Linked DNA regions of Azoarcus sp. CIB. The protein of the gene in region 2 interacts with the protein of the main gene of each other region in a pairwise test. Links are inferred from orthologs where the notes say so. Each region holds a gene or a part of one and is shown on either strand. Other genes may lie near its edges.

Region 1 (15,238 bases), 1.0 Mb from region 2 along the record:
GAACGAGCAGGTCACGACCGACGAGGACGAGACCGTCAACCAAGCCAACGCGCTGTGGACCCGTTCGAAGAGCGACATCACCGACGACGAGTACAAAGCCTTCTACAAGCACGTTGGCCACGACTTCGACGAGCCGCTCGCGTGGAGCCACGCCCGCGTCGAAGGCCGCCACGAATACACCCAACTCCTGTACGTCCCGGCGCACGCGCCGTTCGACATGTGGGACCGCAACGCGCGCCACGGCATCAAGCTGTACGTGAAGCGCGTGTTCATCATGGACGACGCCGAGAAGCTGATGCCGACCTACCTGCGCTTCGTGCGCGGCGTGGTCGATTCGAGCGACCTGCCGCTCAACGTCTCGCGCGAGATCCTGCAGGAAAGCAAGGACATCGATACGATCCGCGCCGGCTGCACGAAAAAGGTGCTGGGCCTGCTCGAAGACCTCGCGACCAGCGAAGACGCCGCCGAGAAGGAGAAGTACGCAACCTTCTGGAAGGAATTCGGCAAGGTGCTGAAGGAAGGCGTCGGCGAGGACCACGCCAACAAGGACAAGATCGCCGGCCTGCTGCGTTTCGCCTCGACGCATAACGACACGCCGGACGAGACCGTCTCGCTCGCCGACTACATCGGCCGCATGAAGGAAGGCCAGGACAAGATCTACTTCGTCACCGCGGAAACCTTCAACGCCGCCAAGAACAGCCCGCACCTCGAGATCTTCCGCAAGAAGGGTATCGAAGTGCTGCTGCTGTCGGATCGCGTCGACGAGTGGGTCATCGGCAACCTGACCGAGTTCGACGGCAAGCCGCTCGTCTCGGTCGCGAAGGGCGGTCTCGACCTCGGCAGTCTTGAAGACGAGGCCGAGAAGAAGGAAGCCGAAAAGGCAGCCGACGAGTACAAGGAACTGTTGGAGAAGATGGCGGCGAGCCTCGGCGAGCGCGTCAAGGAAGTGCGTGTCACGCACCGCCTCACCGATTCTCCCGCCTGCCTCGTCGCCGACGAGCACGACATGGGGATGAACCTCGCGCGCATCCTGAAGGCCGCCGGCCAACAGGCGCCGGTGTCAAAGCCGATCCTCGAGATCAACCCGAACCACCCGGCCGTGATGCGCCTCAAGTACGAAGAGAAGCAGTTCGACGACTGGGCCGTGGTGCTCTTCGACCAGGCGCTGCTCGCGGAAGGCGGCACGCTCGACGACCCTGCCACCTTCGTCAAGCGCATCAACCAGCTGATGATGGCGATGAGCGGCAACTGATTCGCCACTCCGGCATCACCGAAGCCGCCCGCATTGCGGGCGGTTTTTCGTTCACGCCACTTTCCTTTCGACTCGGACTGCGGAGACAGAACCTACCTCCGATCGAGTCCGATCGACCAACGGCCGCGAGTGCCGGTCGCGATCGTTGGTCCGTATAGTCCGGATTTGTTGGGAATGACCGGCGTTTCCGCTACGATATCCGGAAAAGACGGTATCCGGACTGGAGCCGTCCGCCAAAACATCTACACGAGTATTTTTTCCCGGGTTTCCCGGCGTTGGGCAAAGGGGGAGGCTTCAACCGTGAGCAAGTCGTCAGACCGCAAGCAGCAGGCACAGGTGTCGCCGCTCTCCGTGCTGCAACGATTCCGCGTGCTGATCCGCACGGCGCAGCGCCATTCCCAGTGGATCGAAAAGCAGAGTGGCGTGACCGGTGCGCAACTTTGGGCGATGCAGGAATTGCTCGAAGAGCCCGGCCTGCGTGTCGGCGAGCTCGCCAAACGGATGGCCCTGCATCAGTCGACCGCCTCGAACATGATCGACAAGCTCGAGACCAACGGCTTCGTCGCAAAAGCACGCAACAGCGCGGACCAGCGAGTCGTGCGACTGTCACTGACGGCAGCCGGGCGTGATTTGCTGGAGCGGGCGCCGTCGCCCGCCCGCGGAGTCCTGCCGGAGGCCCTGCGGCTGCTCGATGCCGCGTCCCAGACACGCCTCCAGGAAGAACTGGACGGTCTGCTGCAACAGATCAAGGACCTCGACGAAGGCTTCGGCATGCAGCCCTTGCCCTTCACCGAGTAAGTCGCGCATTCGCGGCGACGTCAATCGGGCGGTCAGGTCTTCTTCGAAAGCTGCCGCATCGCGCGTTCGAGCCCTTCCAGCGTCATCGGGTACATGCGCTGGGCCATGATGCCGTTGATGATCTCGATCGACTGCCGATAAGGCCACAGCCGCTCCGGTTCGGGATTGAGCCACGCCGCGGCTGGCCAGGCGTCGAGCAGGCGGCGCAGCCAGTCAGCGCCGGGTTCCTGGTTCATGTGTTCGATCGATCCGTGCTGGTGCAGTATCTCGTACGGGCTCATCGTCGCGTCGCCGACGAAGATCAGCTTGTAATCCGGGCCGTACTTATGGAGCAGGTCGTGGACCGGGATCCGCTCTGCGTGACGGCGATGACCGTCGCGCCACACCGACTCATACACGCAGTTGTGGAAATAGAAGTGTTCGAGGTGCTTAAACTCCGACCGGCAGGCGGAGAACAGCTCCTCGCACGCCTTCACGTGGTCGTCCATCGACCCGCCGACATCCAGGAACAGCAGCACCTTCACCGCATTGTGGCGCTCCGGCCGCATCATCAGGTCCAGCCAGCCGGCATTCCGGGCGGTCGCTGCAATCGTGCCGTCGAGATCCAGTTCCTCAGCAGCGCCCTCGCGTGCGAAGCGCCTCAGCCGCCGCAGCGCAACCTTGATGTTGCGCGTGCCGAGTTCCAGCGAATCGTCCAGGTTGCGGTACTCGCGCTTCTCCCAGACCTTGATCGCGGTGCGATTGCCCGCGGACTCGCCGCCGACCCGGATTCCCTCGGGGTGATAACCGCTGTTGCCGAACGGCGATTTGCCGCCAGTACCGATCCACTTCGAACCGCCCTGATGGCGGCCTTTCTGTTCATCGAGGCGCTTGCGGAACTCATCCATCAGCTTGTCCCAGCCGAGCTTCTCGAGCTGCGCCTTTTCCTCGGGCGACAGGTGCTTCTTCATCATCGCCCGCAGCCACTCTTCCGGCAGCTCCTGCTCCAGGCCCGGGATTTCCGTCACGCCCTTGAAATACGCGGCGAAAGCCTGGTCGAAACGGTCGTAACGCGACTCATCCTTGACCAGGCAAGTTCGGGCGTAGAAGTAGAAATCGTCGATCGCATGGCCGCACACGCCGTCGCGCAGACCTTCCAGCAGCGTGAGGAATTCCCGCGTCGACACGGGCAGCTTGTTCGCCTTGAGATGCAGGAAAAAGTCTATGAGCATGCGGCGCTCCGTGGCGATACGGCGTCGGAAAACCGCTCGAGCTTCGCAGCAGACCAGGCGCTCATCGGTTGTTGCGCGCCATGAATACGAGCCGCTCGAACAGATGGAGGTCCTGCTCGTTCTTCAGGAGCGCGCCGGCAAGGGGCGGGATGACCACGCGCTGGTCCTGTGCGCGCAAGGCTTCGGGAGGAATATCCTCTGCCACCAGCAGCTTCAGCCAGTCGATCAGCTCCGAGGTCGTCGGCTTCTTCTTCAGCCCCGGAACGTCGCGCAGCCCGAAGAACACCTCGAGTGCTTCGCGCAGGAGATCCTTCTTCAAGTCCGGGAAGTGCACGTCCACGATCCGCTGCATCGTGTCGCGGTCCGGGAAGCGGATGTAGTGGAAGAAGCAACGGCGCAGGAAGGCGTCGGGCAGCTCCTTCTCATTGTTCGACGTGATGAAGACGATGGGCCGGTGGCGCGCCTGGATCGTCTTGCGCGTCTCGTACACGTGAAATTCCATGCGGTCGAGTTCGCGCAGCAGGTCGTTGGGGAATTCGATGTCCGCCTTGTCGACCTCGTCGATCAGCACGACGCACGGAGTGTCGGACTCGAAAGCCTGCCACAGCACGCCCTTGACGATATAGTTGGCGATGTCCTTGACCCGGTCATCGCCCAGTTGCGAATCGCGCAGGCGCGAAACGGCATCGTATTCGTACAGGCCCTGCTGGGCCTTGGTGGTCGACTTGATGTGCCACTGCAGCAGCGGCAGGCCCAACGCTGCGGCCACCTCTTCAGCCAGCATGGTCTTGCCCGTGCCGGGCTCGCCCTTGATCAGGAGCGGCCGCTGCAGCTTGATAGCCGCGTTCACCGCGAGCATCAGGTCGGGGGTGGCAACGTAATCGCGTGATCCTTCGAAGCGCATGGGAGTTCCTCTCGTTGGCTAACCCCGATTATATGGGCTCCACCAACTCAGGACATCAGGAGTTCGGCGGTATCGGCCATTCGAGATGGAAGGTTGCGCCCTGTCCGGGACTGCTTTCGGCCCAGCACCGTCCCTGCATGCGCGCGGCGGCCTTGCGCACGATCGCCAGCCCGATACCCGTGCCGGGATACTCGTCGTCGCGGTGCAGCCGATGAAAGATGTCGAAGATGCGATCGTGGTGGTGCATGTCGAAACCGATGCCGTTGTCGCGCACGGAGATGTGGCACCGGTCCGCCTTGCTGGTGCAGGCGATGACGATGCGGGGATGGGCTACCCCCGCCGAAAATTTGAGCGCGTTGCCGAGCAGGTTGCGCAACGCATGTGTCAGGCCGCTGCGGTCTGCCAGGATCGAAGAGCAGGAAGGCGCAAGCTCCACCGTGGCGCCGTTGCGCCCGATTTCCTCGTTGAAGTCCGCGGTCAGCTGTGACGTCAGTTCCCGCACGTCGATTTCCTCGAAGATCGTCGGCGCGCGTTCGACACGCGAGTATTCGAGCAGATCGTCGATCAGGAGGCCCATGCGTTCGGTGCCCTCCAGGATCCTTTCCAGAGAGGATCGCCCGTCCTCGGAAAGCCGGGTGGCTTCGCTCGAGGCGAGCAGGCTGCCATAGCCGTTGATCGCGCGGAGCGGCGACTTGAGATCGTGCGCGACCGCGTATGTGAAACATTCCAGCTCACGGTTGGCCCCGCGCAGCGCGGCGTTGGTACGGGCCAGTTCGTCGCGCGATCTTTCCAGGTCGCGGTACAGCCCCAGGGTGCGCATCGCCGACCGCAGCTTCGCCTCGAGGATCTCGAACTCCACGGGCTTCACGAGGTAGTCGTCGCCGCCGGCGTGAAGCCCCTCGACGAGATTGGCGCAACCGCCGAGTGCGGTCATGTAGATCACGGGCACCCAGCGGCCGTCGCACATCGACTTGACCCGCCGCGTCGTTTCGAAACCGTCGATGCCCGGCAGCATGACGTCCATGAGCACGAGGTCCGAGGGCGCGGCAGCGAACAGGTCGAGCGCCATTTCGCCGGATTCGGCGACCCGGACCCGCTGCCCGAGGCTCTGCAGCAGCATCACCATGCGTTCGCCCTGGAGCGGATCATCCTCCACGAGCAGGATCGACAGTTCGGGTAGCGCTTCCATGTCCGGCAGGACTCCTCGGGAACGCGCCCGCGGCGCTGGAGGGGCGGGGCAGGGGCCAGTGGCGCCCGCGAGCGGGGCTGCGTCAGCGCAGTCTACACCGCATCAACCTGCGCGGCGAAGCACGCAGCTGACATAAGCCTGGCCGTCGGGCTGCCGGTTGTTTCTCTGCGCGTCGAACATCGTCTCGCCAAGGCACTCGAGGACGTCGTGCAGGGCAGCGTGGCGATCGCCGCGGCGCGCTTGGCAGGACTCGAACGCGGCGCGCAACCCGGGGGGCTGGTCGATAGAGAGCTGTTCCTCGATCGCGAGATGCAGCGAGAGATGCAGGAAGGGATTGAGCTGTCCTCCCTCGGGCGGAAACTCCTTGGCGACCGCTTCGGGATCCTCGAGCAGCGCGTGGTATTCCGGGTGTAGCAGCACGAGGTCGTTGGCGATGTGCTCGATCGGCGTCAGCACCTCCTTCGCGCGGTATTTCCGCCAGCTGTCGATGAAGAAGGTACGAACCTGATCGCGGGATGGATTGAACATTTAGTCTCGGTCGGTGGTGGGTTAGGCGGTCTTGTCGCGGTAATCGCACAAGTCGCGCACGAGGCATCCGCCGCATTTGGGCTTGCGCGCGGTGCATATGTAGCGGCCGTGCAGGATGAGCCAGTGGTGGGCGTCCCGCAGGTAGTCCTTGGGCACGCGTCGCATCAGCGCATGCTCGACGGCCAGGACATCCTTGCCGGGCGCCAGCCCGGTACGGTTCGCAAGGCGGAAGATGTGCGTATCGACAGCCATCACCGGCTCGCCGAACACCGTGTTCAACACCACGTTGGCAGTCTTCCGCCCGACGCCGGGCAGCGCCTCCAGCGCGACGCGGTCGCGCGGCACCTCACCGCCGTGGCGTTCGAGCAGCAGGTGCGACAGCGCGACGACGTTCCTTGCCTTGTTGCGATACAGGCCGATGGTGCGGACATGTGCGGCGACGCCTTCCTCGCCCAGGGTGATGATCGCCTCCGGTGTCGGCGCGGCCGCAAACAGCCCTCGCGTTGCAAGATTTACGCCCTTGTCGGTCGCTTGGGCGGACAGGACCACGGCCACCAGCAGCTGGAACGGCGATCCATATTCGAGTTCGGTTGTCGGCTGCGGATTTGCCTCCGCGAGACGACGAAAGAACTCGCGGATGGACTCCCGTTTCATGCCCGCCGCCAGAATCAGGCTGCGGACGCAGGCTGCTCGGTCGCCGATGCCACAGGCTCCTGCGCTGCTGGCTTCCTTTTCGCGGTGCGACTGCGGATCACGTTTGACAGCGCGATCAGGCAAGCGAGCGCGAAGAAGGCGCCAGGGGGGAGGATGCCGATCAGGAAGCCCGGATAATCGGGGCCGAACACGGAGATCGCCGAAAGCCCCGGGAAGAGCATCTCGATGCCGGAGAACAAGGTGCCGTTGCCCGCCAGTTCGCGCAGTCCGCCGAGCACGGAAAGGAGGCAGACGAGGCCCAGGCCCATCATGATGCCGTCCACGGTCGATGAAACCGGATCGTTCTTCGCCGCATAGGCCTCGACGCGCGCAAGGACGATGCAGTTCGTCACGATCAGCGGGATGAAGATGCCCAGCACCAGATAGAGATCGTGGAAATACGCATTGAAGGCGAGGTCGACAACCGTGGTCAGTGCCGCGATGATCAGGATGAAGACCGGGATGCGGATCTCGTAGGGAATGAAGTTCCGCAGCGACGCAACGGCGAGGTTCGACACCGCCATCACCATCACGGTGGCCAATCCCAGGCTCGCCGCATTCACGATGCTCGTGCTCACGGCGAGAATGGGGCACAGGCCGAGCAACTGCACGAGACCGGTATTCTGGCGCCACAGGCCGTTCCAGGCCGCTTCGCGAAAGCTTTGCAGGTTCATTGAGCGTTCTCCGTCAGAGTCTTCCGCCTGGCTGCGCGGCGAACAGCGCATCGCGTTGGCGGATTGCGTAGTCGACAGCCCGCGCGGTCGCGTTCGTCACTGCGCGAGCGCTGATCGTCGCGCCGCTGCGGTAGGTGAAGGTTCCGCCGTCGCGTTTGACCTTCCATTTGTCGGGCCCGAGGTCCGGGAACGACACGCCCGTAAACTGTCCGATCCACGGTTGCGACTTGTTGCGGTCCTTGTTCGGATCGATATAGTCGCCCAAGCCCGGAGTTTCCCGGTGTCCCGTGACACGGACACCGCTCACGCGCCCGTCGACGCCGACGGCGATCACCAACTGGATCCGTCCTGCGTAGCCGTCGGGCGCCACCACCTCCAACACTAGTGCGGCGGGCTGGCCGGCGAGGCGCGCGCGATAGGCGTGCCCGCTCTGTTCGAGGCCGAGCTCCGGGGTCGGGCCGAGCACGACGGAGTCGTCCAGGAGAGCATTGTCATAGGAGGAGGGCGGCAGCACCTCCCTGATCAGGCGCATCTTCCCTTCCAGCGCAGAGGCCTCGATCGCGGGACGGGTGAGCTCGAAAGTCGCCGCCATTAGTGCGGTGAACACCACGGTGAATAGCACCATGATGCCGGCGGTGCGCACGGAAGTTCGTGCAGCAGTGTAACGGGCGCTCATCGTGCCTTGTCTCCCTTGTGCCCGAATACCCGCGGTTGCGTATTCATGTCGATCAACGGCACGCAGATGTTCAGCAGAAGCACCGCGAAGGCGACGCCTTCGGGGAAGGAGCCGAAGACGCGGATGATATAGGCCAGCAATGCGACGCTGGCGGCAAAGATCAGCTTGCCGCGAGGCGTGGTCGCTCCCGACACCGGGTCGGTGACGATAAAGAACGCCCCCAGCATGGCGCCACCGCTCGCGAGGTGGAATAGCGGGGACGCGTAGTGCGCGGGATCGGCAAGCCAGAATACCGCCGAGATCGCCGCGAGTGCGCCGAGGAAGGCAGCGGGCATGTGCCACGTTATGATTCCCCGTGCAAGCAGATAAAGGCCGCCGAGCGCATACGCCGGTGCCAGCCATTCCCACCCACGTCCGCTCACGAGACCGAAGTTTCCGCCTTGGCTCATGATGGATTGAACCGTCGCCCCCGCAGTCCGGAGGCCGGTCTTGATCGTGTCGAGCGCGGTGGCGCTCGCAATCGCGTCGATTTCGCGAGCGCCGCCAAAAACCAGTCCCAACTGCGTCGCGAAGTCCAGCTGGCCGGCGCCGGGCCATTGCGACATCAGGGAGGGGAAGGCAACGATCATCGCGCAATACGCAACCATCGCGGGGTTGAACGGGTTTTGTCCAAGCCCGCCATAGAGATGCTTGACCACCACGATAGCGATCAGTACGCCGAGCACGGTCGCCCACCAGGGCAGGATGGGCGGGAAGCACAGCGCCAGCAGCCACGCGGTGACCACGGCCGACAGATCGGACAGCGCGGGGGCGAGGGGCCTGCCGCGCAGCTTGAGCACCAGCGCCTCACCGGCCAGAGCCGCGATCGTTGCGATTGCGAGGTTGACCAGCACCACCGCGGCGATTTGCGACGCATAGACGATGATCGCGGGAATCAGCGCGGTGAGGACCGCCAGCATCACCCCCTGGACGCTGGCCGGTTTGCGGATATACGGAGAATTGATCATGTCACGGCGCCTTGTCGGCGTCTTGCGGGTTGAGCTTCTCGCGGCGGTCGTCGATATCGGCGATCTCCGCCTGCACATCGGCGCTCAGGTCGTCGGTATTCCGGGGCGCTACCGCCGTCTGCTGTTGCTTGGCGCGCGCCAGCGCGGCGGCGATCAGGGCCTTCTTGGGGTCTTCGGCCGCGGCGGTAGTTGCAGGAGCCTCGCCCGATTCGGCGAGCTTGGCCCGAGTCTCAGCGGCCTTCGCCGCGAGTTTGGCGGCCTTTTCCTCCTTTTCCCGTTCCTGGCGGAAATTGCGGAACTCGAAACGCTCTCGTGCCTGGTCGGAAGCCCGCAGTTCGCGTTCGCGGGCCCAGATCTCGCCCTTGGCAAAGCGGTAGTAATCGACCAGCGGAATGCGCGAAGGGCACACAAATGCGCAGGAGCCGCACTCGATACAGTCGAAGAGGTGGTACTCCTGCGCCTTGCCGAAATTCTTCGCACGCGAAAACCAGTACAACTCGAACGGCTGCAACTCGGCCGGGCAAGCGCGCGCGCAGGCGCCGCAACGGATGCATGGCAGTTCGGGCGGCGGCGGCGGAAAGAGCGCAGGCGAGGCGGCGATGACGCAGTTCGTGCCCTTGATCACCGGAACGGAGAGGCTCTGCAGCTCGGTTCCCATCATCGGGCCACCCATGATGTAGCGATCAGTGTCTGCTTTCGGGCCGGCTAGTTCGAGCAGCTCCTCAACCTGGGTGCCGAGCAGCACTTCGTAGTTTCCCGGGCGCGTGACGTTGCCGGTCAGCGTGACAACGCGGGAAACGAGCGGCTCGCCGAAGCGGATTGCGCGGTGCACGGCCTGCGCGGTACCGACGTTGAAGCACTGGACGCCGAAATCCGTGCCGAGCTTGCCCTGCGGAATCTCGACGCCGGTCAGAACCCGGATGAGTTGCTTCTCACCGCCCGCCGGGTAGAGCGTGGGAACCGGCACCACTGCGATGCCGTCACCCAGGCCGCTCGCCGCAACCTGCATCGCGGCGATCGCCTCCGGTTTGTTGTCCTCGATGCCTAGCAGCACCTGCTTCGCGCCGATCAGCTCGCGCAGGATCATCGCTCCCGACAGCACCTCGGGCGCACGCTCGCGCATCAGGCGGTCGTCGCAGGTGATCCAGGGTTCGCATTCCGCACCGTTGATAACCAGCGTGTCGATTCCGCGTCCGCCCCCGAGCTTCACGTGGGTCGGAAAGCCCGCGCCGCCCATGCCGACGATGCCGCAGCCGCGCAGCCAGGCGAGCGCCTCCTCGCGCGACACCGTGCGCAAATCGAGCGGCGTATGGTCGATCCAGCGGTCCTCCCCGTCCGGCTCGATCACGACCGACAAAGTTTCGAGACCCGAGGCGTGCGCCATCGGGTATGGCGCGATTTCCACGACGGTTCCGGACGTGGAGGCGTGCACGCTCGTCCCGAGGCCGCCTTCGCCTTCGCCGATGTGCTCCCCCTTGAGCACCTTCTGCCCCGGCTCGACGAGGCAGCGCGCGGTCGAGCGGATGCTCTGGCGCAGTGGAATGACCAGCCGCGTCGGCATCGGCACCTTCTGGATCGGCGTGCCGGACGACTCGTTCTTGTGCGATTCGGGCTTGACCCCGCCTTTGAAGCCGAAAAGGCGGGTGATCATGCCGCAGACCTCAGTTCATGCACCGGATATTTCCATTTCCACGTTTCAACGGTCTCCGCGACAGGCACCATCGAGATGCAGTCGACAGGGCAGGGCGCCACGCACAGTTCGCACCCGGTGCACAGCGGCGCCACCACCGTGTGCATCTGCTTCGCCGCGCCGACGATCGCATCGACGGGGCAGGCCTGAATGCACAGGGTGCATCCGATGCACACCTGTTCGTCGATGCGCGCGACCGATTTCGGTTTCTCGGTGCCGTGCTCTTCCGAGAGCGACTTGAACTCACGGCCCAGCAGGTCGGCCAGTTTGCGTATGCCCTCTTCCCCGCCCGGCGGGCACTGGTTGATGTCGGCTTCCCCGTTCGAGATGGCTTGCGCGTACGGCTTGCAGCCCGGGTAACCGCACTGGCCGCACTGCGTCTGGGGAAGAATGGCGTCGATTTTCTCGACCAGCGGATCGCCTTCGACCTTGAAGCGGATCGACGCATAGCCCAGTGCTGCGCCGAGCACGATGGCGATGCCTGTCATGATGAGGAGGGCGGTCAACATGGAATGAGTGCCAGGTTCGAGGCGCTGGAGAACAGCCCGCTGCCGGGGAGCTCCGCTTGCGCCGGATCAGTTAGGGATGGGATTTCGGCCACAAGTCCTAGTGAAAACGGTCCAGTCCGGCGAATCCCATGAAGGCCAAGCTCATGAATCCCGCCGTGACCATGGCGATGGCCGTGCCACGGAACGGCACGGGAACGTCAGCGCCGTCGAGACGTTCGCGAATTCCCGCAAACAGTATCAGGGCCAGGGTAAAGCCGATCGACGAACCGAAGCCGAACAGAAGGGACTCCAGCAGATTATGCCGGAGGCCGACGTTCAGCAGCGGAATGCCCAGCACCGCGCAGTTAGTCGTGATCAGCGGAAGATAGATGCCGAGAACCTGGTGAAGGACCGGACTGGTCTTCTGGATGACCAGCTCGGTAAGTTGCACGATCGCTGCGATGACGACGATGAACGCAAGCGTGCGCATGAATGCGAGATCGAACGGTTCGAGCAGGTAGTGATCGATCAGGTAGCTCGTTCCGCACGCCAGGGTAAGCACGAACGTCGTCGCCGCGCCCATGCCTATCGCGGTCTCCAGCTTCTTGGATACGCCCATGAACGGGCACAGTCCGAGAATCCGGACGAAGACGACGTTGTTCACCAGAACAGCGCCGATGATGATGAAGATGTAGCTGGTCATGTTCGAGAACCGGTTGGTATCCGCGGGATTATGTCCCGCCGTTATTTCCCGCTCAACCCTGAACGGGTTATAGGCATATGCCTTTGGGGGCCATCACGCTGCGGCGTCAGCGGTCCGCGCCAAAATCGGCGGTTGCCCGCACACACTCCTGCACGAGCGCCGGTCCGCGATAAATCAGGCCACTGTACAGCTGCACCAATTGTGCCCCGGCTTCGAGCTTGGCCCGCGCGCCACGCCCGTCGAGCACGCCGCCGGCAGCGATGATCGGGAGTTCGCCGGCGAGCGCCTGCGCAAGCTGGGCGACGACCGTGGTCGAGGCTTCGAACACCGGCGCCCCCGACAGGCCGCCCTGCTGCTCGCCGTAACGCACGCCCTGGACCTTCTCGCGCGAGATCGTCGTGTTCGTCGCGATCACGCCGTCGATGCGATGGCGCCGCAACGCGTCGGCGATGTTGATCACCTGAGCCGGCTCCAGATCGGGGGCGATCTTGAGGGTCAACGGCACGTAACGGCCGTGTTTGTCCGCCAGTCGTGCCTGCCGCTCCTTGAGTCGGCCGAGCAGGTCGTCCAGTTCCGATTCGCCCTGCAACTGACGCAGGTTCTTGGTGTTCGGGGAGGAAATGTTGACCGTCACATAGCTTGCCAATGCATACACCTTGTCGAGGCAGGCCAGGTAGTCGTCAGCTGCATTCTCGATCGGCGTGTCGAAATTCTTGCCGATATTGATTCCCAGAATGCCCTTGAACTTGGCCGCTCCGACGTTCGCGACCAGCGCGTCGACGCCATGGTTGTTGAACCCCATGCGATTGATGATGCCGCGTACCTCGGGAAGGCGAAACAGCCGCGGGCGGGGATTGCCCGGCTGCGGGCGCGGGGTGACCGTGCCGATTTCGACGAAACCGAAGCCGAACCTTGCGAGACCGTCTATCGCCTCTCCGTTCTTGTCCAGTCCGGCGGCCAGGCCGATACGATTGGGAAATCGGAGGCCCATGACCTCGACCGGATCGGCAGTCGCCGGTTTGCCTGCGGGAAGAAAGCGGCCGGCGAGATTGAGGGTGGCAAGGGAAAATTCGTGGGCGGTTTCCGCGTCGAGCGAGAACAGGATGGGGCGGGCGATATCGTATAGCATCCGCGAATTCTACCGTTTCGCGCGGGACCTCGCCCCCCGGATTTCCGAAGAAGGCGGCTGCCTGCGGCCGGCATGCATCCCGGTCGCTATTCCGAATCCGAATCCGTCAGCGGATCGAGGGGACGCCATTCACCCCGGATGCGCCCTTCGAGTGGGCGGAAGCGGATCTTGTAGGTCATCTTCCGGCTGTCCTTGATCCAGTATCCCAGGTAGAGATAGGGTAAGTGCAGCCGGCGGCACACTTCGATCTGCCACAGCACGCCGTAGGTTCCGTAACTGGCCTTGGGGTCGTCCGGGTCGAAGAACGTATACACGCTGGACAAGCCGTCGCTCAGGCGGTCGATCACACTGACCATGCGCAGGACTCCCTGCTCGCGGAATTCGACTACGCGCGTGTCGACCTGGCTCTGCAGCAGGAAGTGCGCGTACTGCTCGCGGTTGTCCTGATCCATCCCCCCGCCCGCGTGTCGCGAACCCTGATAACGCTGGTATAGCGCGTAGTGCTCTTCCGAAAACGCGAGATCCTGCTCGCGCGCCTCAAGCGTACAGTGCCGCGCCCAGCTTCGCCGCTGGCTGCGGTCGGAAACAAAGGCAGCCACCGGAATCCGCACCGGCACGCAGGCGCGGCAATGATCGCAGTAGGGGCGATAGGTGAACATGCCGCTGCGCCGGAAGCCATTACGGACGAGCTCGCTATACACCGCCGTGTCGATGAGATGCCCAGGCGTCGCAACCTGGGAACGTGCCACCCGATCCGGAAGGTAAGAGCATGCATAAGGCGCCGTCGCGTAGAACTGGATGAGTGCGTACGGGTAGTCCTTCTGCATGTCTGCGAGTCTACGTTCAGAACAGTCCCTGACCGGCGTCTTCGCGCCAGCGTCCCGGTCCGTCCCCTTGCTGCGTCCAGACATCCAGGCCGGCGCGGAAGTCGGCGCGAGGGATTTCAAAGGCGCCGAGCGAGAGCAGGTGTGCGGTCTTCATCTGGCAATCGATCACCGCGAAATTCCGTGACTCGAGGTAGCGCGCCAGATGCGCCAAGGCGACTTTCGATGCGTCGGTGCGGCGGCTGAACATCGATTCCCCGAAGAATGCCCTTCCCAGTCCGATGCCGTAAAGCCCCCCCGCAAGCGAGCCCTCATCCCACGCTTCGACACTGTGTGCATAGCCGAGTTCGTGCATGCGACAGTAGGCGGCCTGCATCTCCTCGGTAATCCACGTGCCTGCACCGGGCTCCCTGGGTGCCGCGCAGGCGGCGACGACTTCGGAAAATGCGGTATCGAAGCGGATCTCGAAGCGGTGCTGGCGCAAGGTCCGGCCCAGCGAGCGGGATATTTTCATCCTCGACGGGACCAGCACCAGGCGGGGATCGGGACTCCACCAAAGTATCGGCTCGCCCGCGCTGTACCACGGAAAAATTCCCTGCCCGTATGCGGCCAACAGCCACTCCGGGTCAAGCCCGCCGCCCGCGGCGAGCAGGCCGGGCGGATCGTCGAGTGCCGACTCGACCGGGGGAAACCGCGGAGTGCCCGTGAGCCAGGGAATCATCACTTCGATTACTGCGTCCGGAACGGCCCGATAAGTGGCCGCTCCTGCACCGCGTCTTCCGACCCCTCGTGAAAGGTCACCACGTGATCGACATCCAGCCGGATACCGATCCGCTCACCGACTGCATGGTTGTGATGGCTCGGCACCAGCGACAACACCTTGGCCCCGCTTGCCAGCCTCAGCGTGTACAGGATGTCCGCTCCCCGGAAGGCCTTATGCACGACCTCGGCCTGCATGGTGCTCATGTCGTCATGCACGATGTCGTCCGGCCGCAGGAGCACGGACACCGTGCAGTCGCGGTCGCAGTTGCCACAACCGATGCCGCATTCGACAGGAATGGCGCTGTTCAGCGTGCCGAGCTCGACCTTCACCTGATGGTCGTTGAGCACCAATCCCCGGAGAAAAACCCCCTGTCCAACGAAATCGGCGACGAAGCGATTGGCAGGGCGGTGATACAGGTTGTACGGCGTATCCCATTGCTGGATGCGCCCCTCGTTCATGATCCCGATCTCGTCGGCGACCGCAAAGGCCTCGTGCTGGTCGTGGGTGACCAGAATCGCCGTTGTGTTCGTCGCCTTGATGATGTCGCGCACCTCGAAGGACAGGCGTTCGCGCAGTTCCACATCGAGATTCGAGAACGGTTCGTCGAGCAGGAGCAGGCTGGGGCGCGGCGCAAGTGCGCGGGCGAGAGCGACCCGCTGCTGCTGGCCTCCGGACATCTCGTGCGGATACTTATGCCCCTGGCTGGCCA
Region 2 (15,583 bases):
CCCGCGACCTCGTAGTAGAGGGCGCGAAAGTTGTCCGGTGTCGGCGAGATGCGCCGCGCCGCGAACAGACGCAGGACTTCGCGGGCAATTTCCGATGGCTGAGTTGGGGCGGGCATCGACAGCAGCTTTCACGCGGGCAAGTTGAGCGCCGATTATAGGGAGATCGGCGCAATACCGGACATGCGGGCAGGGATTTGCGCGTGAAATTTCTGCCGGCCGATGCATGACCGTGCCGGAGGGCTTCGACAGGCCAGGCCCGGAATTCAGCGCTCGTCGGCGGCGCTGCGAGCCTGCATTCGCATGAACCACACCGCGAAGATCGTTGCCGCCGCGAGGGTCGTCGCCTCGACGACGTGGCCGGTGCCGAGCATCAGGCCGGAGGCGCCGCCGCAGCCCATCAGCAGTCGATTGATCCACTGTTCCATATTGGTCTCCGTCGGGAAAAGAGCCCTCTCCGGGGCCGTGTTGATCGAGTGCTGTAAGTATATACAGTATTCGAATCTGGCTGCAAGTGATCGGTGCGGCGTTCGCGCGCCGGACGCGGGCGGCGCGCGAACAATGAAAAAGGGGCGCCGAAGCGCCCCTTTTGATCTTGGTCCTGCCGTGCTTACTTCTTGCGAGGCGGCGGCACGTCGGTGCAGCTGCCGTGTGCGACCTCCGCCGCCATGCCGACGGTTTCGCCCAGCGTCGGGTGCGGGTGGATGGTCTTGCCGATATCCACCGCGTCCGCGCCCATCTCGATGGCGAGGCACACTTCGCCGATCATGTCGCCGGCCGAGGGGCCGACGATCGCGCCGCCGATCACGCGGTGCGTTTCGGCGTCGAAGATCAGTTTGGTGAAGCCGTAGTCGGCGCCGTTGGCGATCGCGCGGCCGGAAGCGGCCCACGGGAACTTGGCGGTCTCGATCTTGCGGCCTTCCTTCTTCGCCTGTTCCTCGGTGTAGCCGACCCATGCCACTTCCGGATGGGTGTAGGCGACGCCCGGGATCACTGTGGCGTCGAAGGCGGACTTTTCGCCGGCGGCGACTTCGGCCGCGACGTGGGCTTCATGCACCGCCTTGTGGGCGAGCATCGGGTTGCCGACGACGTCGCCGATCGCGAAGATGTTGGGCACGTTGGTGCGCATCTGCGCGTCGACCGGGATGAAGCCGCGATCCGTGACGACGACGCCAGCCTTCTCGGCACCGATCTTCTTGCCGTTGGGGCTGCGGCCGGCGGCCTGCAGGATCATGTCGTAACGCTGCGGTCCGGCCGGGGCCTTCTCGCCTTCGAAGGTGACCCACAGGCCGTCGTCCTTCGCCTCGACGGCGACGGTCTTGGTCTTGAGCATGATGCTGTCGAAGCGGTGGGCGTTCTGCTTCTCCCACACCTTGACGGCGTCGCGGTCCGGGCCCTGCATCAGGGCGTCGAGCATTTCGACGACATCGACACGGGTGCCGAGCGTCGAATACACCGTCGCCATCTCGAGGCCGATGATGCCGCCGCCGATGACGAGCATCTTCGCCGGCACCTGGCGCAGCTCCAGCGCACCGGTGGAGTCGACGATGCGCGGGTCGCGCGGGATGAAGGGCAGGTGCACCGCGGCCGAACCGGCGGCGATGATGCACTGCTTGAACTTGATGACCTTCTTCTCGCCGGTCTTGTCCTGTGCGTCGCCGGTCGTGACTTCGACTTCGACGTGGTTCGGGTCGAGGAAGCTGCCGTAGCCGCGCACGATGTCGACCTTGCGGACCTTGGCCATGCCGGCAAGACCGCCGGTGAGCTTGCCGACGACCTTGTCCTTGTGGGCGCGTAGCGCGTCGATATCGACGGTGGGCTTGGCGAAGGTAATGCCGGCGGCGGACATGTGCTCGGCCTCGTCCATCACCGCTGCGACGTGCAGCAGGGCCTTGGACGGGATGCAGCCGACGTTCAGGCACACGCCGCCGAGGGTCGCGTAGCGCTCGACGATGACGGTCTTCATGCCGAGGTCGGCCGAGCGGAACGCGGCGGAGTAGCCGCCGGGGCCTGCGCCGAGCACGAGCATGTCGCACTCGATGTCGGCACCGCCGGCGTGGCTCGCCGCGGCCGGGGCTGCGACGGTTTTTGCCCCTCCCCCTTCAAGGGGGAGGCTGGGAGGGGGATGGGTTTTGCCGGCAGCTTCGCCAGACCCATCCCCACCCTGTCCCTCCCCTTGAAGGGGAGGGGACCCTGCTCCGGCCGCTTCGACCTTGATCAGCACGGCGCCTTCACCGACCTTGTCGCCAACCTTCACCAGCACTTCGGTGACGACACCCGCGGCCGACGACGGCACGTCCATCGTCGCCTTGTCGGACTCGAGCGTGCAGATCGCGTCGTCGACCTTGATGGTGTCGCCGGCCTTCACGAACAGCTCGATCACCGGGACGGACTCGAAATCGCCGATGTCCGGAACCTTGACTTCAACTTGGCTCATGGTGCGGCCTCCTTACAGCATGACCCGACGGAAGTCGGCCAGCAGTTGAGCGAGATAGACGTTGAAGCGGGTCGCCAGCGCGCCGTCGATGACGCGGTGGTCGGCCGTCAGCGACATCGGCAGCGTCAGGCGCGGCACGAAAGCTTTGCCGTCCCACACCGGTTTCATGACCGACTTGTTGACGCCGAGGATCGCGACTTCGGGCGCATTGACGATCGGCGCGAAGTAGGTGCCGCCGATGCCGCCCAAGCTGGAGATTGTGAAGCACGCACCCGACATGTCGGCCGGGCCGAGCTTGCCGTCGCGCGCCTTCTTCGCCAGTTCGCCGGATTCCGCGGCGATCTCGAACACGCTCTTCTTGTCGGCGTTCTTGATGACCGGCACGACGAGCCCGTTCGGGGTGTCGGCCGCGAAGGCGATGTTGAAGTACTTCTTGTAGACCAAGTTGTCGCCGTCGAGCGAGGTGTTGAACTCGGGGAATTCCTGCAGCGCGCGCACCGAGGCCTTGATGATGAAGGCGAGCATCGTGAGCTTCTTGCCCGACTTCTCGTTTTCCTTGTTCATCAGGACCCGGAAGGCTTCGAGGTCGGTGATGTCGGCGTCTTCGTGGTAGGTCACCGCCGGGATCATTGCCCAGTTGCGGGCGAGGTTCTGGCCGGAGATCTTCTTGATGCGCGACAGCGGCTTCGATTCGACTTCGCCGAACTTGGCGAAATCGACCTTCGGCCAGGGCAGCAGATCCAGCCCGCCACCCAGGCTGCCGACCGCGGCAGCGGCCACGGCCTTGCCCGGGACGACGCCGGTCTGCATCGCGCCCTTGACGAAGGCGGTGACGTCTTCCTTCAGGATGCGGCCCTTCGGCCCGGTCGCCTTGACCTGGGCGAGATCGACACCCAGCTCGCGGGAGTAGGCGCGCACCGAGGGGCTGGCGTGCACTCTGCCGCCGAGGGTGACGGCGGACGGCGCGGCCGGTACTGCGACGGCGGGCGCCGACAGCGCGGACTGGCCGAATGCAGCGGTCGATGCGGCCGGGACTGCGCCCGACGGGGTTGAGGCGGGGGCCGGAGCGGCGGCAGCGGGCGCGGCGCCGGCGCCTTCGATGACGATCAGGACGGCGCCCATCGACACCTTGTCGCCGAGCTTGACCTTCACTTCCTTGACCACGCCGGCGGCCGACGAGGGCACGTCCATCGTCGCCTTGTCGGATTCGAGCGTCGCGATGGCGTCATCGACCTTGATGGTGTCGCCGACCTTCACGAACAGCTCGATCACCGGCACGTCGGAGAAATCGCCGATGTCCGGCACCGTGACCTCGATCGGGCCGGCGGCTGCGGCTGCCGCTGGAGCCGCAACCGGTGCGGAGACGGGCGCTGCGGCAGCAGGGGTCGGTGCAGGCGCAGCAGCGGGGGCGGCAACGGCCCCGGCTCCCGCGGTTTCGACGCGGATCAGCACGCTGCCTTCGGCAACCTTGTCGCCGAGGCTCACCAGCACTTCCTTGACGACGCCGGCGGCCGACGAGGGCACGTCCATCGTCGCCTTGTCGGACTCCAGCGTCGCGATCGCGTCTTCGACCTTGATGGTGTCGCCGACCTTGACGAACAACTCGATGACCGGCACTTCGTCGAAATCGCCGATGTCCGGGACTTTCACTTCAATGATTTGGCTCATGTTCTTTGTCTCCCTCGCGCGCTCAGACGCTCATCGGGTTCGGCTTGCTGGGATCGAGGTTGTACTTCAGCAGTGCGGCGGCAACCTTGTCGCGCGGGATCAGGCCGTCGTCGGCGAGTGCCTTCAGCGCGGCAACCGTGACCCAGCGACGATCCACCTCGAAGAAGTGACGCAGCTTCTCGCGCGTGTCGGAGCGGCCGAAACCGTCGGTGCCCAGCGTCGAGTACGTGCGCTTGACGAAGGGACGGATCTGCTCGGAGAACATGCGGATGTAGTCGGTCGCGGCGATCACCGGGCCGGTGGTGTCCTTCAGGCACTTCTCGACGTGCGACAGGCGCGGCGTTTCCATCGGGTGCAGCATGTTCCAGCGCTCGGCGTCCTGGCCGTCGCGGGCCAGTTCGTTGAAGCTCGGGCAGCCCCAGATGTCGGACTCGACGCCCCAGTCGTTCTTCAGCAGGTCGGCCGCGGCGATGACTTCGCGGAAGATCGTGCCGGAACCGAGCAGTTGCACGCGCAGCTTGCCTTCATTGCCCTTCTTGAACGCGTACATGCCCTTGATGATGTCGGCTTCGGCGCCGGCAGGCATCTCGGGATGTTCGTAGTTCTCGTTCATCACCGTGATGTAGTAATAAACGTCTTCCTGTTCGGCGAACATGCGGCGCATGCCGTCCTGCACGACGACGGCGACTTCGTACTGGAAGGTCGGGTCGTAGCTGATGCAGTTCGGGATCATGTTGGCCATCACGAGGCTGTGGCCGTCCTCGTGCTGCAGGCCTTCGCCGTTCAGCGTGGTGCGGCCGGCGGTACCGCCGATCATGAAGCCGCGGGTGCGCTGGTCCGCAGCCGCCCAGCACAGGTCCATCGTGCGCTGCAGGCCGAACATCGAATAGAAGATGTAGAAGGGGACCATCTGCACGCCATGCACCGAATACGCGGTGCCCGCGGCGATCCAGTCGGCCATCGCGCCAGCTTCGTTGATGCCTTCCTGCAGCACCTGGCCGGTTTTCGATTCCTTGTAGAACATCAGCTGGTCATGGTCTTCCGGCACGTAGTTCTGGCCCTGCTGGTTCCAGATGCCGTACTGGCGGAACATGCCTTCCATGCCGAAGGTGCGCGACTCGTCGGGCACGATCGGGACGATGTTCTTGCCGATCTGCTTGTCCTTGAGCAGGGTGTTCATGATGCGCACGATCGCCATCGTCGTCGACAGCTCGCGGCCCTCGCCGGAAGCCTTCAGCAGCGCGGCGTAGGTGTCGAGCGCCGGCACCGGCAGCGGCTCGGCCTTGCGGCGGCGCTGCGGCAGGAAGCCGCCCAGCGCCACGCGGCGCTCCATCATGTACTTGTATTCGGGCGAGTCCTCGGCGAACTTCAGGTAGGGCAGTTCGACGAGCTTGTCGTCCGGCACCGGCAGGCCGAAGCGGTCGCGGAAACGGCGGATGGCTTCCTCGTCCAGCTTCTTCTGCTGGTGCGAGATGTTCATCGCCTCGCCGGCCTGGCCCATGCCGAAGCCCTTGACGGTCTTGGCGAGGATCAGCGTCGGCTGGCCCTTGTGCTCGACCGCCGCCTGGTAGGCGGAGAAGATCTTGAACAGGTCGTGGCCGCCGCGGTTCAGTGCCCACACCTCATCGTCGGTCCAATCGGCGACCATCGCCTTCAGTTCCGGCGTATTGAAGAAGTGCTCGCGCACGTAGGCGCCGTCCTTGGCCTTGAAGGTCTGGTACTCGCCGTCGACGCATTCCATCATGCGCTTCTTCAGCAGGCCCTTGGTGTCGCGGGCGAGCAGCGAGTCCCAGTGGGTGCCCCACACGAGCTTGATGACGTTCCAGCCGGCGCCGCGGAACTCGGCTTCCAGTTCCTGGATGATCTTGCCGTTGCCGCGCACCGGGCCGTCCAGGCGCTGCAGATTGCAGTTGATGACGAAGACCAGGTTGTCGAGCTTCTCGCGCCCGGCCATGCCGATCGCGCCCAGCGATTCGACTTCGTCGGTCTCGCCGTCGCCGAGGAAGGCCCACACCTTGCGGTCCTGCGCCTTGGCCATGTCGCGCGAATCCATGTACTTCATGAAGCGTGCGGCGTAGATCGCGCACAGGGGGCCGAGGCCCATCGACACCGTCGGGAACTGCCAGAAGTCCGGCATCAGCCACGGGTGCGGGTAGGACGAGATGCCCTTGCCGTCGACTTCCTGGCGGAAGCTGTCCATCTGGTCTTCGTTCAGGCGGCCGAGCATGTAGGCGCGCGCATAGACGCCGGGGACCGAGTGGCCCTGGAAGAAGATCAGGTCGCCGCCGTGTTCGGCGCTCGGGGCGCGCCAGAAGTGCGAGAAACCCACGTCGTAGAGCGCTGCCGCGGACGCGAAGGAGGCGATGTGGCCGCCGACGTTGGTGTGCTTGTTCGCGCGCACGACCATCGCCATCGCGTTCCAGCGGATGTAGGAGTGCAGCTTGATCTCCATGTCCGGGTTGCCGGGGTACTTTGGCTGTTGGCTCGCGGGGATGGTGTTGATGTACTGGGTCGTCGCGGAGTAGGGGATGTCGATGCCTTCCTCGCGGCCGGCTTCGATCAGCTTCTCGACCAGGAAGTGCGCGCGTTCGGCGCCTTCATTGGCGACGACGGCCTGGAGGGCGTCCAGCCATTCCTGGGTCTCCACGGTGTCCGGGTCCGTCTGCAGCGTTACGTTGGGTGTCGCGGCCATGCTCTGTCTCCTTGTGTTGAGCTTCGCGGTTTGGCGAATCCGCCCTGGCTCGGTGATTCGGGTCGAATCCGTAAGGCGCCGGTCGAGGTCGTCGAGCAGCATTTTTCGCATTCTAAAACGAGATTTCAGGATGTGCAATAACTCCCGGTGCTCATTTCGGGCATGGCAACGGGCACGCCAAAAACGCGCGAAAAGCCGCGCAGCGAACGGCATCGGGTGCGTTCGCGGTGGGCGTGAACGGGACGGGTGCGGCGGGGAAAAGACGGTTCGCCCGGGTGGAGGCGGGAAAAAAATCGGCCGGGAGAAAGGGAGGGAGAGGAAGATCTCCCGGCCGATTCGGAAAGCGGAATGCGGAGGGGCTAGCGGCCCGATGCTCTGCGACGATCTTCATCGTAGGCAAACACCACGCGACCGTCACGCACCTCGCCCATGAAAATATCATGGACGCTGGTGATCGTCTCGTGGCGGTCCTTCGAAAAGGGGGTGCGATACGTCATGACCACGCCCTCGATCTTCTCGTTCAGGTTTTCCAGCGCCTCGCGGACGCGGTCGCCATCGGTGGTGCCGGCTTGGCGGATCGCTGCGGCGAGCAGAAGGAGCGAATCATACCCCTGTGCAGCGGCGGGGGGGACCGGGATGCGCCCGCTGCCGGTCGATGCGCGCCACGCCTCGAGGAAGGCCTTGCGCCGCGGGCTCGTCGGTTCCGGGATGAATGTCTGCGGCATGCGCGCGCCTTCGGCGTTGGGCCCGGCGTTGTCGATGAAGTTCGACATCGCCAGCGTCCAGCTTCCGATCAGCGGCACGCGCCAGTTGATGCGTGCCATGCCGTTGGCGATCTGCGCGAGCTCCGGCCCGATGCCGTAGGTCAGGATCGCCTCGGCGCCGGCGTCGCGTGCGCGGCGCAGCTGCATGGTCATGTCGGTCTGCTGGAGATTGAAGCGCTCGACCGTGACCGGCTTCAGGTTGCGCTCGGCGAGCGTGCGTTCGAGGTCCTCGCGTCCGAGTTGGCCGTAGTTGGTTGCGTCATGGAAGATCGCGACGCGCTTCAGGCCGCGCCGGTCGATCGCCTCGGTGACGATCATCGCCGCCTGTATCGTATCGTTGGCGGAGACGCGGAAGATGAAGTTGTCGGGATGCTGCGGGGGCAGGAATTGCTGCGTGACGACCGAGCCCGTTGCCACCGAGGTGATCACCGGGATGCGCGCTTCCTGGTAGAAGCGCTGGGTCGCGAGCGCGACGCCGGTGTTGGCGATGCCCAGCCCGGCGGCGATGCGCTGCTTGTTGATGAGCTCCTGCACGACCTGCGCGCCGCGTTCGTTGCGTGCCTCGTCGTCGCGCTCGACCAGTTCGATCGGCCGTCCAAGCACGCCGCCCTTCGCATTCAGTTCGGCGGCAGCGATGCGGATGCCTTCGCGCATGGAGATGCCCATCGGGCTGGAGCCGCCTGTGAACGGCCCGGATACCCCGATACGTAATGGATCGGCCGCCAGTGCGGGTGGGGCGAGGAGATACAGCAGTGCAAGGATCAGGCGCAGCACGCGGAACTCTCACGTCAGGTCGGCAAGGCCTCCAATGTACGTTCGGCGTCGATCCGGCTGAATAGGCGAAAACCCGAAGCGTCCTGCGGCGCGCGGGTTTAGGGGAAAACCCGACTGACGCCGGCGGGCCGCCGCCATGACAATTGCGGCGGACCGGGCTGCGTGCGCAGGTGCGCGTGTTGGCCGTCTGTCGTCCGATCCTGCCGCCTGCTCCGCATTCCGATGTCCGACTCTGCCGAATCCGGCCGCCTTGCGCGGACCCGTCTGTACTGGACCGCCCCTTATGTGGCGGTGGGCATCTTCGCGCTCACGATGCTGGGCCTGGTGTGGCTGCTGCAGTTGCGCGACGCCGAAACGCAGCGCAACGCGGTCGCCCGCGACGTGCAGTGGGCGGAACAGACGATGCGCCTGCACATGCAGGGCACCGAGGAATTCCTGACCCAGCTCGCGCGCGATCTGGCTGTCTCGACGCTGGATCTGAACGGTTTTCAGGTCCGCGCCAATCAGCACATCGCCAACAACGGCGAACTGGTGAACGTCGCATGGGTCGGCCCGGAGGAGCTCGTGCGCTGGACGGCGCCCTTCGATACCACGGACTGGCTGGCGGGCGACGCCTTGTCCCGCGTGCAGGCGGCCACGTTCTACCGGGCCCGCGACTCGGGGCACGCGAGCTACGGCGAGGCCTATCAGACGCCGGGCAAGCGCATCATGCTGGAAGTGTTCGTGCCGGTGCGGCACGGGCGCGAATTCCTCGGCGCGATCGTCGGCGTGTATTCGATCGAGCGGGTGCTGCAGTACCTCGTGCCAAGCTGGTTCGGCGAGAAGTACCACCTCGCGCTGATCGGTGCCCAGGGCGAAACGCTGGCGGTGAACTCCAGTGTCGTGGATCTCGACCGCAGCATCTCGTATTCGATCCCGCTCGACCCGCCGGGCACCGGGCTGGTGCTGCGCGCGACGGCTTTCCGCACCGCAAGCCAGCTGCCGCAGGCGCTGCCGACGGCGATGATCATAGGGCTGTCGGTGATTGTGCTGTGGACGCTGTGGCTGCTGCGCACCCACGTGCAGCAGCGCGTACGCGTCGAGAAGGAGCGCGACCGGCTTTTCAACCTGTCGCTCGACCTGCTGTGCATCGTCGGCCTCGACGGCGTGTTCCGGCGTGCGAACCCGGCGTTCGAGCGCATCCTCGGCTACCTTCCGGACGAGCTGCCGGGGCGGCCGCTGCTCGATATCGTGCACGCCGACGACGTGCCCTTTGCGATCGAGCAATTGCGCCGCCTGGCGGACGGGCAGCCGGTCAGCTTCGAGATCCGCTGCCGTTGCGCCGACGGCAGCTTCCGCTGGCTCGACTGGAGCATCAACCCGGTGCGCGAGGAAAAGCTGGTATATGCCGTCGCGCACGACATCACCGGCCGCAAGGCGGGCGAGGAGGCGCTGCGGGCGGAGTCGGCCTTCCGCAAGGCGATGGAAGAGTCGGTAATGACCGGCATGCGCGCGATCGACCTCACGGGCCGGATCATCTATGTGAACTCCGCCTTCTGCCGCATGGTCGGCTTCGAGCAGGAGGAGCTCCTCGGTGCGATGCGGCCCTTCCCGTACTGGGCGCCGGAGGAACTCGAGCTGTGCAGTCACAACCTCGACCTGACCCTGCAGGGACGCGCGCCTCCGAGCGGTTTCGAGATGCACATCCGGCGCAAGAACGGCGAGCGCCTCGACGCGCGCTTCTACCTCTCGCCGCTGATCGACGCGAACGGCGTGCAGACCGGCTGGATGGCCTCGGTCACCGACATCACCGAACCGAAGCGCATCCGCGCCGCGCTCGAGGCCGCGCACGAGCGCTTCGAGGCGGTGCTGGACGGTCTCGAGGCTGCGGTGTTCGTCGCCGATGCGCGCACCGACGAGATCCTGTTCGCCAACCGTGCGTTCAAGAGCATCCACGGCTTCGACGCCGTGGGCCGGACCGTGCGCGGCGTCGCCGTGCCGCAGCCGGAACGTGGCGACTACCCGGTCGATCCGCGTGGCCTGACGCCCACCGACCTGCCGCGCGAGCTCTTCGACGGCGAACTGCAGCATCCGCTCTCCGGGCGCTGGTACCACGTGCGCGAGCACGCGACGCGCTGGGTGGATGGGCGCGTCGTGCGCATGGGCATCGCCACCGACATCACCGAGCGCAAGCAGACCGCGGAGGTCTCGCGCCAGCAGGCCGAGCGCCTGCAGCGCACCTCGCGCCTGATCACGATGGGCGAGATGGCGTCCACGCTCGCGCACGAGCTCAACCAACCGCTGTCGGCCATCGCCAATTACTGCATGGGCTGCGTGACGCGCATCCAGGGCGGCAGCGCGCGCGAGGAAGACCTGCTGGCGGCGATGCAGAAGGCGAGCTTCCAGGCCGAACGCGCGGGCAAGATCATCCGCCGCATCCGCGAATTCGTGAAGAAGAGCGAGCCGCGCCGCAGCGCCGTGCAGATTTCCGACGTGCTCGACGACGCGATCGGCTTTGCCGAGATCGACGCCCGGCGCATGAGTTCGCGCATCGTGTCGGAGGTCGTACCCGACCTGCCGCCGGTGTTCGCGGACCGCATCATGATCGAGCAGGTCGTCCTGAACCTGATCAAGAACGGCATCGATGCGATGGCGGACCTGTCGCCCGAGCAGCGCGTGCTGACGGTGCGCGCGCGCGCGCTGGGGCCGAGGGCGGTCGAAGTGGCCGTGATCGACCGCGGCCACGGCATCGGCGACGAGGAGCGTGGCCACCTGTTCACGCCCTTCTACACGACCAAGACGGAAGGTATGGGAATGGGCCTCAACATCTGCCGCTCCATCATCGAGTTTCATGACGGGCGACTGATCGTGGACTCCAATCCCGAAGGGGGTACCATCTTCTCATTCACCTTGCCCACCGAGATCGCCAGTGACCGCACCGTCCGCCGTACCTGAACAATGCATCTACGTCGTCGATGACGACGAAGCCCTGCGCGACTCGCTCGTGTGGCTGCTCGAATCCAGCGGGCATCACGTCCGGGCATGGGAATCCGCCGAAAGCTTCCTGCGCGACTTCCAGCCGGCGATGACGGGTTGCCTCGTGCTCGACGTGCGCATGCCCGGCATGAGCGGGCTGGAACTCTTCGAGGAGCTCAAGCGCCGCCACTTCACGCTGCCGGTGATTTTCATCACCGGTCATGGCGACGTGCCGATGGCAGTATCGGCGGTGAAAAAGGGGGCCGTCGATTTCATCGAGAAGCCGTTCAGCGAGCGCGACATGCTGAACCTGATCTCCGAATGCCTCGCCGCCGAGCAGCAGAGCCGGGACAAGCGGCAGCTCGAGGCGGAGACCGCACGGCGCCTGACGCACCTGACGCAGCGCGAGCGGGAGGTGCTGGATCTCATCATCGCGGGCAAGCTCAACAAGCAGATTGCCGACGTGCTCGGCATCAGCATCAAAACGGTGGAAGTCCACCGCGCGCGCGTGATGGAAAAGATGGAGGCCAACTCGCTGGCCGAACTCGTGCAGAACGTGCTGACGGCGCCCGGAGGTGGCGGCCGCTGACGGATGTGCCGCCTGTTGCGGCAGGGGGAATCATGGGTGTCGGAAAGTGTCTGGTCGCAGTCCTCATCTTCGGGTGCATGGCCCCGGCCATCGCCGCCCCCGACCGGCCCGTGGAGCAGTTGGTCCACGAACGCTGCCGCAAGTGCCACGGTGCGAACGGCCTGAGCGGCGAGGACGAGTTTCCCAAGCTTGCCGGACAGGACGTCGAATACCTCACCCGGCAGATGGCCAACTTCAAGACGGGCGTGCGTACCAGCAAGCGCATGAAGCAGCGCGTGGAAGACCTCTCCGGCGGCGAAATGCGCGCGCTGGCCGAATATTTCAGCGCAAAACCGATGGTGCCGGAGCGGGGCGCCGATCCGGTGAAGGTCGACATCGGCCGCCACATCTACTATTCCGGCATCCCGGCAAAAGGCGTCACGGCCTGCACGACCTGCCACGGTCCCCAGGGCCGCGGGGCGATGTACTTGCCGCGCCTTGCCGGACAGCACGCCCAATATCTCGCCTCGCAGTTGCGTGCCTTCCGCGAACATTCGCGCACCTCGCCCAACATGGTCATGCACACGGTCGTGGAAAACATCGCCGACTCCGAGATCGAGGCCGTCGCAAGGTTCCTCAGCGTAATGGAGTGAATGCCCCGGTCGGCGTCCTGTCGACCGTTTCCTGTCAGGTCTGCTCGGGCTCAAGTTCGGGTGCGTACACCCGTTAATGGTCATTATTAAATTAATATTTGCAGCCATTAATTTTGTTGGGGGGTATGTGGTGCCGAATCTGTATGGACTGAGTGTGGGATTCCGCTTGCGCCTCATCGTCATCGTGGCGTTCGTTCTGTTCGCGGCGGTGATGGGCCAGGCCGTAGTCTCGTTCCGGGGGGCGATGGAGGGCGAGCGCAAGGGAAGCGTCCAGCACACGGTCGAGTCCGTGCACGGGACGCTCGAGTACTTTCACAAGCGCGAAGCCGCGGGTGAAATGAGCCGCGAGGACGCGCAGGCCGCAGCGAAGGCCACGATCAAGGGGCTGCGCCACGGCGAGGGCGAATACTTCTTCATCACCGACATGCACCCGCGCACCCTGATGCATCCGATCAAGCCGGAGCTCGACGGGCGGGACATGACCGAAACCGCCGACCCCAAGGGCAAGCGCCTGTTCGTCGAGTTTGTCAAAGTCGTGCGCCAGGACGGCGCGGGTTTCGTCGACTATCTCTGGCCCAAGCCGGGCGAGAGCGAGCCGCAGCCGAAGATTTCCTACGTCAAGGCGTTCGCCCCCTGGGGCTGGATCCTCGGGACCGGCGTCTACGTGAACGACATGGACCGGGTCTTCTGGCGTCAGACGATGCAGACCCTGATTTTCGCCGGCATTGCCGTACTACTGCTGATCCTGGTGTCGTGGCGCATCGGTCGCGGCATCCTGCGTCAGCTCGGTGGCGAGCCGTCGGACCTGCAGCGCGTCGCCGTGCGGATCGCAGAGCGGGACCTGACTTCGCACGTCAAGGTGAAGGAGGGCGATTCGCGCAGCATCACCTACGCGATGGACCAGATGCAGTCGCGGCTGGCCGAGGTCATCCGGCGTGTGCGCGACAATGCTCACGACGTCACCGACGCCGTGCGTCAGGCCGCCGATGCCGGGCAGGCGATCCACGACTCGGCGCTGCACCAGACCGAAGTCGCCGGCAGCACCGCCGCCGCTATCGAGCAGATGGCCGTGAGCATCGCCCATGTGTCCGAGAACACCGACGAGGCGCGCGGCAATTCGCAGCGCACCGCGGAGGTCGCGCAACGCGGCGAGGACCTCGCCCGTGACGCCTCGGAGGGCATTGCCCAGATCTCGGAGACGGTCAGCGGCGCGGCCAAGCAGATCCAGGTGCTGCGTGACCGCTCGGGCGAGATCGGCGAGATCGCCAACGTGATCCGCGAAATCTCCGACCAGACCAACCTGCTCGCGCTCAATGCCGCGATCGAGGCCGCCCGCGCGGGCGAGCAGGGCCGCGGCTTCGCCGTCGTCGCCGATGAAGTGCGCAAGCTGGCGGAGCGCACCGGGGCAGCCACGGCGCAGATCTCGCAGGTGATCCAGTCCGTGAAGGCCGAGACCGAAAGCGCGGTGGCGAGCATCGAGCAGATCGTGCCCAAGGTCGACTCCGGCGCACGCCGCTCCCAGCAGGCGGCCGATGCGCTGCGCGAAATCCGCGAGGGCGCGCGCGACACGCTGGGTCGCCTCGAAGACGTCGTCTCGTCGATGAAGGAACTCACCGCAGCCAGCAACAGCGTCGCCACCAACATGCAGGAAGTCGCGCAGATGGCCGAGCGCAGCAGCAGCGAAATCCGCAGCAGCACCGAATCGACCGAGAAGCTCAGGCACAGCGCCGAGGCGCTCGAATCCCTCACCGCAGGCTTTCGCGTGGACTGAATCCCTTTCAGTACGGGGCATTTTGCCCCGTTTGATCCTGGTCAATAGAGCAAAGTTGACCGATCGGTAAACTTTGCTCTCTCTCCGATTCACCTCATCCAGGGTCATCCCATGCCTGTCACTCAGACCGTTCCCGCGGCTGCCCGCATGTTCCTCTCCGGCAACGACGCGGTCGCGCGTGCCGTCTGGGAAGCGGGCACCCGCGTCGCCGCTGCCTATCCGGGCACCCCGTCGACCGAGATCCTCGAAATCCTGTCGCGCTATTCCGGCCTGCACACCGAATGGTCGATTAACGAGAAGGTCTCGATGGAAGTGGCCCTCGGCGCCTCGATGGTCGGTGCGCGCGCGTTCTGCGCGATGAAGCACGTGGGCCTCAACGTCGCCTCCGATGCGCTGATGACGATGACGGTCACCGGCACCGAAGGCGGACTCGTGATCGCAGTCGCCGACGACGTCGGCATGTCCTCGTCGCAGAACGAGCAGGATTCGCGTTACTGGGGGCGCTTCGCGCACGTGCCGGTGCTCGAACCGTCCGACTCGCAGGAGGCCTACGCGATGACGCTCGCCGCCTTCGACCTGTCCGAGCGCCTGAAGAGCCCGGTGATCCTGCGCCTGACGACGCGCATCTGCCATGTGAAGGGCGTGGTGCACACCGGCGAGCGCATCGAGGTCGAGCCCAAGGGCTTCGTCAAGGATCCGCGCCACTGGGTCATGGTGCCCGGCAACGCCAAGCCACGCCTGCCCACCATGTTCGAACGCGAGGCCGCAGCGCGCGCGCAGGCGGAAGTCACCCCGCTCAACTTCCAGGTCGACGGAAGCGACCGCCGCATCGGCTTCGTCACCTCCGGGCCCACCTTCATGCACGTGCGCGAGGCCTTCCCCGACGCCCCGGTGTTCAAGCTCGGCCTCTCCTGTCCGCCGCCGCTCGAAAGCCTGCGGCGCTTCGCCGCCACGGTCGATACTGTACTGGTCGTCGAGGAAACCGAGCCCCTGCTCGAAACCGAGATGAAGGCCGCCGGCATCGCCTGCCACGGCAAGGACGTGCTGCCGCGCATCGGCGAACTCGCGCCCGACGTGCTGGAGCCCGCAGTCAGGCGCCTGCGCGGCGAGGTCGTGCCCGAGCCGGAGCATGTCCCGGCGCAGCAGGTCTTTCCGCGCCCGCCGACGATGTGCGTCGCCTGCCCGCACCTGGGCGTGTATTACACGCTGTCGCAGATGCGCAACGTCATCATCTCCGGCGACATCGGCTGCTACACGCTGGGCGCCGGCCACCCGTGGAACGCGCTCGACACCTGCATCTCGAT

What was found.
Region 1: the proteins of aceE (region 2) and nth interact in binary tests that used the Escherichia coli proteins (3 or more experiments, as listed by UniProt). The link is inferred for Azoarcus sp. CIB from one-to-one orthologs.

Annotation. Positions count from the first base shown.
Region 1 is NZ_CP011072.1:2,102,046-2,117,283, reverse strand. What follows is about bases 4,721-7,592. They hold nth (endonuclease III), read right to left. Parts: upstream 6,537-7,592; coding sequence 5,904-6,536; downstream 4,721-5,903. Other genes in these bases: AzCIB_RS09330 (RnfABCDGE type electron transport complex subunit G), read right to left, coding at 7,263-7,592; AzCIB_RS09335 (electron transport complex subunit E), read right to left, coding at 6,551-7,249; AzCIB_RS09345 (DUF1841 family protein), read right to left, coding at 5,457-5,882; AzCIB_RS09350 (sensor histidine kinase), read right to left, coding at 4,721-5,354. Outside these bases: molecular chaperone HtpG, read left to right, coding at 1-1,252; AzCIB_RS09365 (MarR family winged helix-turn-helix transcriptional regulator), read left to right, coding at 1,553-2,050; AzCIB_RS09360 (vWA domain-containing protein), read right to left, coding at 2,083-3,261; AzCIB_RS09355 (AAA family ATPase), read right to left, coding at 3,323-4,165; more of AzCIB_RS09350, read right to left, coding at 4,221-4,720; more of AzCIB_RS09330, read right to left, coding at 7,593-7,925; AzCIB_RS09325 (RnfABCDGE type electron transport complex subunit D), read right to left, coding at 7,922-8,932; electron transport complex subunit RsxC, read right to left, coding at 8,934-10,583; electron transport complex subunit RsxB, read right to left, coding at 10,580-11,131; electron transport complex subunit RsxA, read right to left, coding at 11,229-11,813; AzCIB_RS09305 (quinone-dependent dihydroorotate dehydrogenase), read right to left, coding at 11,920-12,942; AzCIB_RS09300 (arginyltransferase), read right to left, coding at 13,029-13,769; aat (leucyl/phenylalanyl-tRNA--protein transferase), read right to left, coding at 13,786-14,487; AzCIB_RS09290 (ABC transporter ATP-binding protein), read right to left, coding at 14,496-15,238. UniProt on the Escherichia coli protein: DNA repair enzyme that has both DNA N-glycosylase activity and AP-lyase activity. The DNA N-glycosylase activity releases various damaged pyrimidines from DNA by cleaving the N-glycosidic bond, leaving an AP (apurinic/apyrimidinic) site.
Region 2 is NZ_CP011072.1:1,095,484-1,111,066, forward strand. What follows is about bases 3,925-7,141. They hold aceE (pyruvate dehydrogenase (acetyl-transferring), homodimeric type), read right to left. Parts: upstream 6,795-7,141; coding sequence 4,125-6,794; downstream 3,925-4,124. Other genes in these bases: aceF (dihydrolipoyllysine-residue acetyltransferase), read right to left, coding at 3,925-4,102. In the rest of the region: AzCIB_RS04900 (GGDEF domain-containing protein), read right to left, coding at 1-116; AzCIB_RS24045 (hypothetical protein), read right to left, coding at 264-425; lpdA (dihydrolipoyl dehydrogenase), read right to left, coding at 608-2,434; more of aceF, read right to left, coding at 2,447-3,924; AzCIB_RS04920 (ABC transporter substrate-binding protein), read right to left, coding at 7,154-8,332; AzCIB_RS04925 (PAS domain-containing sensor histidine kinase), read left to right, coding at 8,555-11,266; AzCIB_RS04930 (response regulator transcription factor), read left to right, coding at 11,241-11,876; AzCIB_RS04935 (c-type cytochrome), read left to right, coding at 11,909-12,508; AzCIB_RS04940 (methyl-accepting chemotaxis protein), read left to right, coding at 12,663-14,279; AzCIB_RS04945 (thiamine pyrophosphate-dependent enzyme), read left to right, coding at 14,391-15,583. UniProt on the Escherichia coli protein: Component of the pyruvate dehydrogenase (PDH) complex, that catalyzes the overall conversion of pyruvate to acetyl-CoA and CO(2).